2 regions of the Cobetia sp. 4B genome follow, and region 2 is predicted to be linked to the other one. Evidence: riboswitches for the same ligand, from Rfam matches in the RefSeq annotation. Region 2 holds a riboswitch; the other holds the start of a gene.
The links. A riboswitch is a leader RNA that binds a small molecule or an ion and turns the genes downstream of it on or off. The one in region 2 is predicted to bind thiamine pyrophosphate.
Positions count from the first base shown of each region.

Region 1 (6,109 bases), 1.8 Mb from region 2:
CGGTGTGTGCCAACACGCGCCAGAATGCCATGGCCCATACCCGTTGCAGTCAGGCAGCCAGCGAGATGTTTGCCTCGACGTGCCGGGAAATGACCAGCAACCCTCCGACTCTGCCTTCGCAGCGTTACCACAGTACGCGGCGCATGGCATGCAATGCCGCGGTCAGTTACCGGCCCAGTGTCGGCAACATCCAGTGGGCGGAAACCTCCGCTGCCGATGACTTGGCCGAGGCGGAATGCAACGCTGCCACGGCGGCACTGCTCGGCAGCAATGATCTCGATGCCATCCAGTATCAGCGCCGGGTCTGTGCAGGACGCTAGCGGCGAGCGCTGCCTTGGGCCACAATGACCTGCCACGCCGCCGGTGATTGCCGACGGCATTTATTCGATCAGTGACAGGTGATAGACATGGCACAGGCCACAGCGCGTCATATTCTCGTTTCCAGCGAAGAACAGTGTGCAGCTCTCAAGACCGAAATCGAGAACGGCCGCGATTTCGCTGATGCCGCTCGCGAGCACTCCTCCTGCCCGTCCGGCCGCAGTGGCGGCGACCTGGGCGCCTTCGGCCCGGGCATGATGGTCAAGGAATTCGACGAAGTCGTGTTCAGCGCCCCGATCAACACGGTTCAGGGCCCGGTGAAGACCCAGTTCGGTTATCACCTGCTGGAAGTCACCAGCCGCACGTGAGCCTTCTGTCACGCTCATGAGGTGTCATGAGCGTTTGGCAGGATGTGACGAAAACGCCCCGACCATCACTGGTCGGGGCGTTTTTTGTGGCTTAGAAAGTCAGCCTTCCTGTGCGTCAGGCGATTGCCTAGACCTCCTGATAGAGCTGGCTGCCTTCACGCTTGAACTTGTCGGCCTGCTCCTGCATGCCGGCCATCACGCTGTCGGCATCGCCGGTCAGACCATGCTCATTGGCGTAATCGCGCACTTCCTGGGTGATCTTCATCGAGCAGAACTTCGGCCCGCACATGGAGCAGAAGTGGGCGACCTTGGCCGAGTCCTTGGGCAGCGTCTCGTCGTGGAAGCTGCGCGCGGTGTCCGGGTCCAGGCCCAGATTGAACTGGTCTTCCCAGCGGAACTCGAAGCGCGCCTTGGAGAGCGCATTGTCACGGCGTTGCGCGCCCGGGTGGCCCTTGGCCAGATCGGCGGCATGCGCGGCGATCTTGTAGGTGATGATGCCGGTCTTGACGTCGTCCTTGTTGGGCAGGCCCAGGTGCTCCTTGGGGGTCACGTAGCAGAGCATGGCGCAGCCGAACCAGCCGATCATCGCGGCACCGATGCCGGAGGTGATGTGATCGTAGCCCGGGGCGATGTCGGTGGTCAGCGGGCCAAGGGTGTAGAAGGGCGCCTCGTCACACTCGCTGAGCTGCTTGTCCATGTTCTCCTTGATCAGGTGCATCGGCACGTGACCCGGGCCTTCGATCATGACCTGGACATCGTGCTGCCAGGCGATTTTGGTCAGCTCGCCGAGCGTCTCGAGCTCACCGAACTGGGCGGCGTCATTGGCATCGGCCACCGAGCCCGGGCGCAGGCCATCGCCCAGTGACAGGCTGATGTCGTAGGCCTTGCAGATCTCGCAGATGTCCTCGAAGTGACGATATAGGAAGCTTTCCTCGTGATGCGCCAGACACCACTTGGCCATGATCGAGCCGCCGCGCGAGACGATGCCGGTCACGCGGCTGGCGGTCAGCGGCACATAGCGCAGCAGGACGCCGGCGTGGATGGTGAAATAGTCGACGCCTTGCTCGGCCTGCTCGATCAGCGTGTCGCGGAAGATCTCCCAATCGAGGTTCTCGGCCACGCCATCGACCTTCTCCAGCGCCTGATAGATCGGCACCGTGCCGATGGGCACGGGAGAGTTGCGCAGAATCCATTCACGGGTCTCGTGGATGTTGGCGCCGGTCGAGAGATCCATCACGGTGTCGGAACCCCAGCGGATCGCCCAGGTCATCTTGTCGACCTCTTCCTCGATGGAGGAGGTGACCGCCGAGTTGCCCAGGTTGCCGTTGACCTTCACCAGGAAGTTGCGGCCGATGATCATCGGCTCGCTTTCCGGGTGATTGATGTTGGCGGGAATGATGGCGCGGCCGCGTGCGACTTCCTCACGCACGAATTCGGCGGTGATCTCGTCGGGCAGGTTGGCGCCGAAGCTGTGGCCCGGGTGCTGATGGCCCAGAATGCTCTCGACGGATTCGCTGCCCTGATATTCCTCACGCAGCGCGATACGACGCTGATTCTCGCGAATCGCGATGTATTCCATCTCCGGCGTGATGATGCCCTGGCGCGCATAGTGCAGCTGGGTGACATTCTTGCCCGGCAGGGCACGACGCGGGCGGTGGTCCAGCTCGAAGCGCAGGGACGACAGGCGCAGGTCGGCCTGGCGCACGCGGCCATATTCACTGCTCAGCTGATTGAGCTGTTCGGTATCACCGCGCTCCTCGATCCACTGCTCGCGCAGCGGCGCCAGACCCCGGCGGATGTCGATCTCGACCGCCGGATCGGTGTAGGGGCCGGAGGTATCGTAGACGACGATCGGCGGGTTCTCTTCCAGACCGCTGGAGGTCTGGGTCGGCGAGCAGCCGATCTCGCGCATGGGCACGCGGATGTCCGGGCGGGAGCCTTCGATATAGATCTTGCGCGAGCCGCTCAGCGGCGCGATGGCGGCAGCGTCGACCTGTGCTTCGCTGGCGAGATGGCGGCTGCCATCCTTGCGACCGGCACGCGCGCGTGCCTTGGGGGCAGCCTCAGGCTGCGAGGCGAGCGGTGACTCGGCGGCGTTGGTGGCTTGCGGGTCTTGTGTCGTCGGGGCAGTGCTCATGCAGGTCTCCTCAAAGGGCGACGTCACGGCTGACGTCATCATGGGAAGACCGTGCGCAGGGAGAGGATGGTCGTCGCCGACTCCTTGCCAGCAGGTGGCCCGGGAGCGAGGCGGCCGCGCGCAGCGGCTGGCCATCAGCTTGATTCCTACGCCGGTCCTAACCGGTTCAGGTTCCACGGGACCCCTTGCTGGCAAGCTCGCGCGTCAGGGCGGCGAAGCATGCATGCAGGATCTCAGCCGGTTCCACCGGCACCCCGTCAAGCGTGTTCAGATTTCAATGCGAGAGGGTGTTGCCCGAAGCGTCAGGCTTGCCCCGGGGAGCGTTCTCGCATCCAGGCTCTGTTGGCCTGTCAGTCGTGCCATCCATGGGGATGGCGTCATCCCGAGCGGCTCATGGCGAGCGCCGGGACGTCAGTCTGTGATGCCTCAAGCGCGATCGAGGCCCATCTGCCAGAAGTCGATCTCGAGTCGCGTGGCGTCCCGGAAGACATCGACCAGTTCACCCAGTCGGCGCTCCGAGACCTCCGAGAGTCGCGCATCCAGCCATTCACGTTCGGCTTCGACGGCTTCCTTGAAGTCATCGCTTGAGTACATCGCGATCCAGTCCGCGTACGGGTTGTTCTCGATCTCGGTGGTGTCCTGATCGAGCAGCCACTCGGCGATCTCGCCGTAGCCGATCAGGCAGGGCGCGAGCGCCACGTGCAGATCGAGCAGGTCGCCGCGCTGGCCGCAATCGAGCACGTAACGGGTATAGGCCAGGGTGGCGCGGGATTCCGGCAGCTCGCTCAGGTCATCCTCGCTGATGCCCCACTCGCTGCAGTAGCCGATATGTAGATCGAGCTCGGTATTGAGGATGGTGTCCAGACTGGCGGTGGCCTGACGCAGCTCCGCGAGGGTGCGGCTCTTGTAGGCGGCCAGCGCCCAGGCGCGCGCGAAGTGGATCAGGAACAGGTAGTCCTGCTGCAGGTAATGGCGGAAGGACTCCTCCGGCAGACGACCTTCGCCCAGCTGGCGAACGAAGTCGTGCTCGAGATAGTCACGCCATTCCTCGGCGCAGGCACTGGTCAGGTCGTTGAAACTAGGCATGACGCATCCCTCGGTGAGCGTGCTGACGACCCGTGATGGGGCGACAGGTCTCTGGCGCAAGCGTGGCCAGTACCGGAACAGGAGCAGGGGAAAAGCAGGGGAGGTGCCGACAGTCACCTTGAGAAAGTGGTGACGATATCGAGTGGCATCGCTTCGCGCTTGATCCCTACGCCGGTACTAGCCGGATCAGGTTCGGCGGGATCGTCATTCACGCAAGGACATCGCTTGCGCATGACATCTCAGCCGGTCTTACCGGCACCCCGTCAAGCTGTGACATATGAGTCACGATGCAGCGAGTGTAACAGCCCTGCGGCGCAGAAGAAGGGCAGTGTGAGCAAAAATGCATACGACTTTGGGAGGCATGCCGAACGTGTGAAGAGCCTCAAGCGGGTTTGTAGAAAGCCATGAGCGGGTTCATGGACAGCCTCAAGCGGCAAGGTCGGCCATGAGTGCCGGCAGGTGGCGCGACAGTCGCGCAAGGTCACGCGGCTCATCGACATCCCAGCTGGTCGGCAGGCAAGCGGCCGTTCTCCCGGCCCGGGCCAGCAGCTCCAGAGTGTCCCGGCAGACATGGGCATGACTCCAGCGGGGCAGCAGAAAGGCTTGCGGGCAGGGCGCCTTGAGGCCGATCAAGCCATAGCCGCCATCGTCGGTGGGCTGCAGCACCGCGTCGTGAGTGCGCAGTCTGTGGGCTGCCTCGCGCAGCCGCTGGCTGTCCAGCGCCGGCAGGTCGGAGCCCATCAGCAACACCGGCCCCTCGGGCAGGTGTCGGGCCATGGCCCGGGACATTCGCTCACCGAGCTCCCCCTGTGGCTGTGCCTCGAAGGTGAGGTCGGCAGAGGCATCGACAACGCTTCGCAGCCGGGCTTCCAGCGCTGCTCTTAGAGCCGCCTGTTCAGGTGCCTGACTCGTCGACTCGGCAGAGGGCGTCAGCATCACCACGACCTTGCCGAGGCGAGCGGCGCAGGCGTGGTCAACGATATGGCTCAGCATCCGCGCATAGAGTCGAGCTGCGCCCTCGGGGCCGAGTGCGGGGATCAGGCGTGTCTTGCAGTGGCCGGCGATGGGCAGGCGACCGAAGATGATGAGAGTCGGGCGCATCCCTGACGCGGCATCAGCTGTGGGCAAGGTAGGCAACGCCGTATCACGCATGGGGCATGCCGCGCTGCTCACAGGCCTGCGCCGCGGCGCGATAGCCGTAGAGGCGTGCCAGACGTGCAGGGGAGACGCCACACCAGGCCGCCAGCCGCAGCCCCCACATCTTGACGATGGTGCGCCAGACGCCGTGGGTCTCCCAGCGCCGACCGCTGGTGGTAACGCGCGCAGTCAGGTTCATTGGCGGGGTCAGATGCTTGAGCTGGGCACTCAGCCAGACATCTTCCATCAGTGGCATGTCGGCAAAGCCGCCGATGGCCTCGAAGGTCGAGCGCTGCACGAACTGGGTCTGGTCGCCCGTGCTGATGCTGGTCAGCCGCGAGCGCAGATTCATCATGGCGGCGATCATCGGTAACCACGGCGACTCGCCCTTGATGCTGACATCGAAGCGGCCCCAGTCGCTGCGGCGATGTGTCGTGACGGCCTCTTTCAGCAATGCCAGCGCATTGTCGGGCAAGTCGGTATCGGCATGCAGAAACAGCAGCCATTCTCCGCGTGCACGTGCGGCTCCGGCATTCATCTGGCGTGCCCGGCCCGGCTCACTGTTCAGCACGACATCACACAGCGGTCGGGCCAGTGAGGGGGTGCCATCCGTCGAGCCACCATCCACCACGATCACTTCACAGTCCCCGCCCGCGCGCAGGCGACTCAGGGCAATCAGGGTTTGCACGATGCCGGCTGCCTCGTCATGCACCGGCATCACGATGCTCAGCCAGGGAGCGCGCGTCAGGTCCGTGCATGTGCTCGACAGGGAGTCCCGGCTGGCGGGCGTCCGTGATGCTGGGGGTGGCGGCTGGTTCATGGCGGCAGGCTCCGACGATGGCGTATTCGTTGGATCATACGCAGGAGTTCGTAGGCTGGATGCACGGGCGAGAGACGCTCTCTCAACGCGTCATCGTTCATTAAACGCTTGGCGTTGACCCAGTGTCGCTCCATGGCCACACAATGCCTAGCTGGCCATTGGGTGCATGCGAGGGCACAGGACTACATTTCTGTAATTCGAAGGCGGGGCATGCAAGGCAGGTTTTCTGAGTCTGCAGCAGGC
Region 1 is NZ_CP059843.1:3,263,740-3,269,848, reverse strand. It holds gene H2O77_RS13530 (hypothetical protein) at 1-320, shown strand, start outside; gene H2O77_RS13525 (peptidylprolyl isomerase) at 408-686, shown strand; gene thiC (phosphomethylpyrimidine synthase ThiC) at 814-2,823, opposite strand; TPP riboswitch at 2,950-3,090, opposite strand; gene tenA (thiaminase II) at 3,250-3,909, opposite strand; TPP riboswitch at 4,056-4,182, opposite strand; gene H2O77_RS13510 (TIGR04282 family arsenosugar biosynthesis glycosyltransferase) at 4,336-5,010, opposite strand; gene H2O77_RS13505 (TIGR04283 family arsenosugar biosynthesis glycosyltransferase) at 5,054-5,764, opposite strand.
Region 1: it holds a riboswitch for thiamine pyrophosphate, as region 2 does, so the genes downstream of both, tenA (thiaminase II) here and H2O77_RS06245 (ABC transporter ATP-binding protein) in region 2, are expected to answer to the same signal.

Region 2 (6,109 bases):
GCTGCCGCGGTGGGCACTCTGCTGTGGACGCGACACGCCGATCGCTTCGATCGCCGCTGGGCGGTGCTGGGCTTCCTGTTCGGCGCGGCGCTCTGTCACCTGATCGCCAGCTTCGCCACCGACTTCGAGACCCTGCTGGCGGCGCGCATGCTGGGCGGACTGTTCGGCGGTCCGGCGGCGGCGACGGCGCTGGCCATCGTGATCGACGTGGTGCCGGGGGTACGCCGGGGGCGTGCCATGGGCCTGGTGATGGGCGCCTTCTCGGTGGCCTCGGTGCTGGGGCTGCCGTTTGCGCTGTGGCTGTCGCAGGGCTTCGGCTGGCAGGCGCCATTTCGCGCCGTGGCACTGTTGGCACTGCTGGTGTGCGGGCTGCTGGCCTGGATACTGCCGCCGATCCGCGGCCATCTCGATAACCCCGAGACACGTCAGCGCAGCCGCAAGGGCACCACGATCCTGAACATCCTGGCCCAGCCCGATCATCGCCTGGGGCTGGCGCTGATCGCGACGGCGATGTTCAGCAACTTCCTGGTGATTCCCAACCTGGCAAGCTATCTGCTGTTCAATCTGGGCCTGCCGCGCGAGGATCTCGGTGGGCTCTACATGATCGGTGGCGGCCTGTCGCTGGTCGGCATGCAGCTGACGGGGCGGCTGTGTGATCGCTATGGCTGTGTCTGGCCGGGCACCATCACCTGCCTGATGACGGCGCTGGTCGGCTGGGCCTTCCTGCTGCATTCGCCGGGGCCGTCGCTGATCTGGATCGGCTTCGGCGCCTACATGCTGTTCTCGTCGGCGCGGCGTGTGACCCAGAATACGCTCAACAGCTTCATTCCCGCCGACCACGAGCGAGCGGCCTTCACCAGCACCCAGAGTGCCGTGCAGCATCTGAGCTCCGCCGCCGGCAGCTATGTGGGCGCCGGACTGTTGGTCAGCACCCCGAGCGGCGCGTTGGAAGGCATGCCGTTGCTGGTCGCGGTGCTGATGATCGCGCTGGTGATCCAGCCGCTGCAGATTCTGTGGCTGTCGCGTCGCCTGGCACGCCGCTAGCGCTTGTCAAATAGGCACAAGACGGCGAGAGCGAGCCGGTCCTGAACCCAAAACGCCCTGTCGGAATCTCCGACAGGGCGTTTTGCATGGGGCGCGCAAGCGCTCAGCGTTTCAAGAGCTCTGGGCGCTCAACGCCTCAGGGCGCGTTGACGTCGACGGCCAGATGGCTCAGCGACTGGCGCTTCTTGATCATGCCGCGTTCGAACAGGAAGTCCTCGAAGTCACGGTAGCGGCCGGCATCCAGCGCGGCAGGACGCAGCGCGAAGCGCGGCAGGGTGGCGTACCAGGCTTCCTTGTTGAGCTCGGTATCCAGTGCCGGATCGGAGTCGCGGAACATCTCCCAGCCCTGGTCCGGGTGATTGATGATCCAGGCGGTGGCCTCGCCGACGGCGGCGAGGAAGCCGGCGTACTGGGCCTGCTTGCGCTCGTAGCTGTCGCTGTTGGCGACGAAGATCAGCTCGTCATAGGTCGGCACGCCTTCTTCCTCGATGTAGAAGGCGCGGCCCTTGACGCCTTCCTGGGCCATCTGGGCCAGCTCGAAGTTGCGGAAGGCGCCGGTGACGGCATCGACCTTGCGCGTCAGCAGTGACGGCGTCAGCGAGAAGTTGACGTTGGTCAGCGTGATGTCATCCAGCGTCAGGCCGCTGTGCTGCAGCATGGTGGAGAGCAGCACTTCCTCGACACCGCCGACCGAGTAGCCGACCCGCTTGCCCTTGAGGTCGGCGATCGACTGGATGTCGCTGTCGGCGCGCACCACCACCACATTCAGCGGCGTGGCGACCAGGGTGCCGATACGCACCAGTGGCAGACCCTGATCGATCTGCAGGTGCAGCTGCGGCTGATAGCTGATGGCGATGTCGACGCGCTCGGCGGCGGCCAGCTTGGGCGGCACGCTCGGGTCGGCGGGAGCGATCAGCTCGACATCAAGGCCGTGCTTCTTGAACAGGCCCAGCTCCTGCGCCAGCACCAGCGGGGCGTGGCCGGGGTTGGTGTACCAGTCGAGCATGACCTTGAACTGCGTCAGCGGCTTCTCGGCGGTGGCAGCGTCCTTGGTAGCGTCATTGGCGGCGCCCTTTGAGTCAGCATCAGCGCTCTGTTCGTCGCTGGCGGCTGGCGGGGCATCCGCGGCCGGTTCAGCACCGTTCTTCGCCTGTTCGGCGGCGCCGGCGGTCGCTTCCACGGCTTCCTGGCTTGCCACCGGCGCGGAGGCGGCCGAGTCGCCGTTCACTCCGACCTCGGCCTGCTGAGCGACGATTTCCGGCGCTGACTGGGTGCTGGTGGCGGCTTCTGCCTCGGCGGCGTGGGCCGACATGGCGGTGGCTGGCAGGCTGCTCAGGCACAGCGTGGTCAGCAGGGTGGCGAAGGCGGTGGACAGCAGCGAGGCACGTGGTGAACGTGTCGGCTGCGCTTTGCGCCGTGGCGCCGATGACGAAAGAGACATGGCGGAGTTCCTTGTGATCACAGGGTAGTGGTGCTGCCGTTCGTGGGCGGCAGTCGTCAGGCTCATGCAATTTGTGTCGAGCGTCGTTGCGTCTTTCGGTTACGCGATCTTGCGGTCTTGCGGTAGTTACTCGAAGCCCCGGCGTGTCAGCTCAGGCGTGTCAGCCGGTCGCGGTGCCAGGGCATCAGGGCGCGCAGCAGCGCATCCAGCGAGAAATAGAGCAGCAGGGAGAAGGCGACCAGCACCAGCAGGGCGGCGAACATCAGGTCGATTTCCATGCGCGCGTTGGCGTTGAGCATCAGATAGCCCAGCCCCTGACTGGCACCGGCCCATTCCCCGATGACGGCGCCGATGGGGGCGGCGGTCGCGGCCATGCGTATGCCGGAGGCCAGTGCCGGCAGCGCGGCGGGCAGCTGGATGTGGATCAGTCGGCGCCATGGGCTGGCACCCAGGGTATGGGCAAGATCCAGCCAGCCCTGCTGGGTCTGACGCAGGCCGTCGTAGCCGGTGGAGGCGACCGGGAAATAGATGATCAGCGTCGCCATCACCACCTTGGACAGCATGTCATAGCCGAGCCACAGCACCAGCAGCGGCGCGATCGCGAATAGCGGTATCACCTGACTGATCAGCAGCATCGGCAGCAGCGTGCGGCGCAGGCGGGGAATGAAGGCCAGCGCCAGCGCGGTGGCAAGGCCGAGCAGAATGCCCAGCACCAGCCCGGCCAGTATCTCGCTGATGGTGACGCCAGCGTGATGGGCCAGCAGCGGCGCCTTCTCGATCAGCACCTCGAGCACGGCCTGCGGCGTGGGCAGAATGTAGGGCGGTACGGCGGTAACGGCAATGATCAGCTGCCAAAGCCCCAGCAGGAGCAGCGCGCTGATGACGAGGTGACGCATGGCGTGCAGACGTTTCATGCGGCCTCCTCGCTATCACGCAGGCGGGCGATCAGTTGTGCCTGCGCCGCTGGCAGGGCCGGGTCATCCAGCGGCACCGGGCGTGCGGCGCCAAGCCCCGGCAGGCGTTCCAGCTCGGCGCCGTGGCCCGGGAGGCTCGAGGGGCGCAGCACCAGCAGTTGATCGGCGAGGCGCAATGCCTCCAGCGGGTCATGGGTCACCATTAGGACGGTGCGGCCCTTGAGCAGGCGGCTGGCCAGATCATGCAGCTCCAGACGGGTAATGGCATCCACCGCCGAGAACGGCTCGTCCATCATCACGACCGGCGCCTGCTGGTAGAGCGTGCGGGCGAGGGCGACGCGCTGGCGCTGACCGCCGGAGAGGGCGTCCGGCCAGGCCTGCTCACGGCCCTCAAGCCCGACCGCGGCCAGCAGCTCATGGGCAAGCTTGCGATTGCGCGGCCGTCGGCGCAGGTCATCGCCCAGCCACAGGTTGTCGATGACGCGCCGCCACGGCAGCAGCAGGTCCTGCTGCGCCATCCAGGCCACGCGGTCGGTCAGCGGCTGACCGTCATCGGTGGCGAGGTCGAGCTGGTGGAGATCTGACATTTCCAGGCCGGCCAGCAGGCGCAGCAGCGAACTCTTGCCGCAGCCGGAGCGTCCCAGCAGTGCCGTCCAGCTACCGGCTTCCAGACGCGCGGAGATATCGCGGAACAGCGTGTGGCCGGCGTAATCGATTCGTGCGTTGTTGAGGGTGAGTCCCAGCGACACAGGCAATTCCGTGGTCAGGCGGCGTGCCGGCAGGAGGAAGCAGGTGACGCGCCGTGCAGGGCACGCGTCGGGGATTCCCTCCGCCGGTATCAACCGGATCAGGTTCCAGGGGTTGTCGCGCGACGTATCGCTGCGGCTCTCAGCCCATCCTCGGGCACCCCCATCCAGGTCGACAGTGTAACGTCACTCTCTTGCCGGTGTCTTGTCCGACGCGGGTCAGGGGCGGGGGGCGGGTCCGGTGAGCAGGGCAGAGGTGGGCAGGGCAGAGGTGGCGTGCGAAACGGACTATGCCGATGTGCCACGCCTTGGGTATGCTGAGGTTTACTGTAACAAGACGTGTAGCCCTAGGAGATCATCATGCCCGACACACCGGATCTCTCGACCTGTTCCAGTTATCCCGTTCCCCCACGGCGGCCGAGTACGGCTGAGGCCGTGGGCGAGCCGCGTCCCGTGCCCAGGGGCTGGCCCGAGGAGTCACTGACCCGACGGCTCTCGACCTATCTGGGTCAACCGCTCGAGCCGCTGGCACTCGCCTGGCCGGATAGCGCCAACTGGCTATGGCGCCAGCGTGGCGGCACGCCCGGCCTCATCAAGCTGGCGCGCACCGGCCCAGACCATGACCCCTTCTGGCGCGCCATGCGCGGGGTCTTCGGTGCCGATCGCTGGGCGACGCCGGAGGGCCTGACGCGACTGGCGGGCGCCTTGCCCGCGCGCCTGCCGATTCCGCCACTGCCCCTGACCTTTCTGGGGCGCCTCGATGGCGCGCCCATCTGGCATCTGCCGTGGTCCAGCGGGCAGCCGAGTGATCTCAGCATTACCTTCTGTGAGCTGCTCGGCGACCAGCTCGGTCGCCTGCATCAGGACACGGTGTCGGGCTTCGGCCAGCCGCTGGCGCAGCCGATGCCGCTGTTGCACTGGAATACCCGCGTCACGCGCTTTCTCGCCCATCACCCGCGTCGCGCGGAGCTTGGCACGCTGCTCAAGCGCACCTTCCCGGCACCGACTCGCGCGGTGTGGTGTCTGCCGGACATGCGCGCCGATCAATATCTGTGCGCCGCCACTGGCTGGGTATGGAGCGATTGGGAGGCGCTGGTGTGGGCCCCGATCGAGTTCGACTGGGCGCTGGTGGAGTTGCTGCTGGAAACGCCGGAGCAGCGTCAGGCCTTCATGAAGGGCTATTCGCGCCATGGGCGCATGATCGATCTCGATGGCCAGCGTGAGCTGTGTCGTGCGCTGTTGTGGGCGATGGAGGCCTTCGGTCCGCGGTCTTATGCTGAGCTTGCGGCAGCCCCTGCCTGGGTCTCGCCGCGCAGCCTGGCGTGAAATCCGCGTGCTGCACGCTGCAAGTACATGAAAGGTGTGAAATTTCTCTGCAGCCCCATCGCTGACATGGAATACTGTGGGTGAGTCGTCGTGGACGTCACTCGAGATCTGATGTAGGGCTTGGCGGGGGAGCACTCGTGGTAGAGAACCTGAATTATTATTTCTTGCTGGCAGGCACGCTGATCGCCTTGAGCGTGTTGGCCAGCCGCGTCTCGGCGCGTCTTGGCATGCCGCTGCTACTGCTGTTCCTCGGCCTTGGCATGCTGGCGGGTGAAGATGGCGTGCTGGGTATCCAGTTCGATGACGCCTCGTCCGCTTACATGATCGGTAATCTGGCGCTGGCGCTCATCCTGCTCGATGGCGGCCTGCGCACGCGGCTGTCCACGTTTCGTGCCGGCCTGAAACCGGCACTGGTGCTGGCCACCGTCGGGGTCTTCATGACCAGCGGCCTGGTGGGCCTTCTGGCCATGTGGCTGTTTGATCTCACCCTGATCGAAGGCCTGCTGGTCGGGGCCATCGTCGGCTCCACCGATGCCGCGGCGGTCTTCTCGCTGCTGGGCGGTCAGGGCGTTCACCTCAATGAGCGTGTCGGTGCGACGCTGGAAATCGAGTCCGGCACCAACGACCCGATGGCGATC
Region 2 is NZ_CP059843.1:1,452,513-1,458,621, forward strand. It holds gene H2O77_RS06230 (MFS transporter) at 1-1,044, shown strand, start outside; gene H2O77_RS06235 (ABC transporter substrate-binding protein) at 1,181-2,485, opposite strand; gene H2O77_RS06240 (ABC transporter permease) at 2,632-3,399, opposite strand; gene H2O77_RS06245 (ABC transporter ATP-binding protein) at 3,396-4,148, opposite strand; TPP riboswitch at 4,207-4,320, opposite strand; gene H2O77_RS06250 (hypothetical protein) at 4,506-5,471, shown strand; gene H2O77_RS06255 (potassium/proton antiporter) at 5,609-6,109, shown strand, end outside.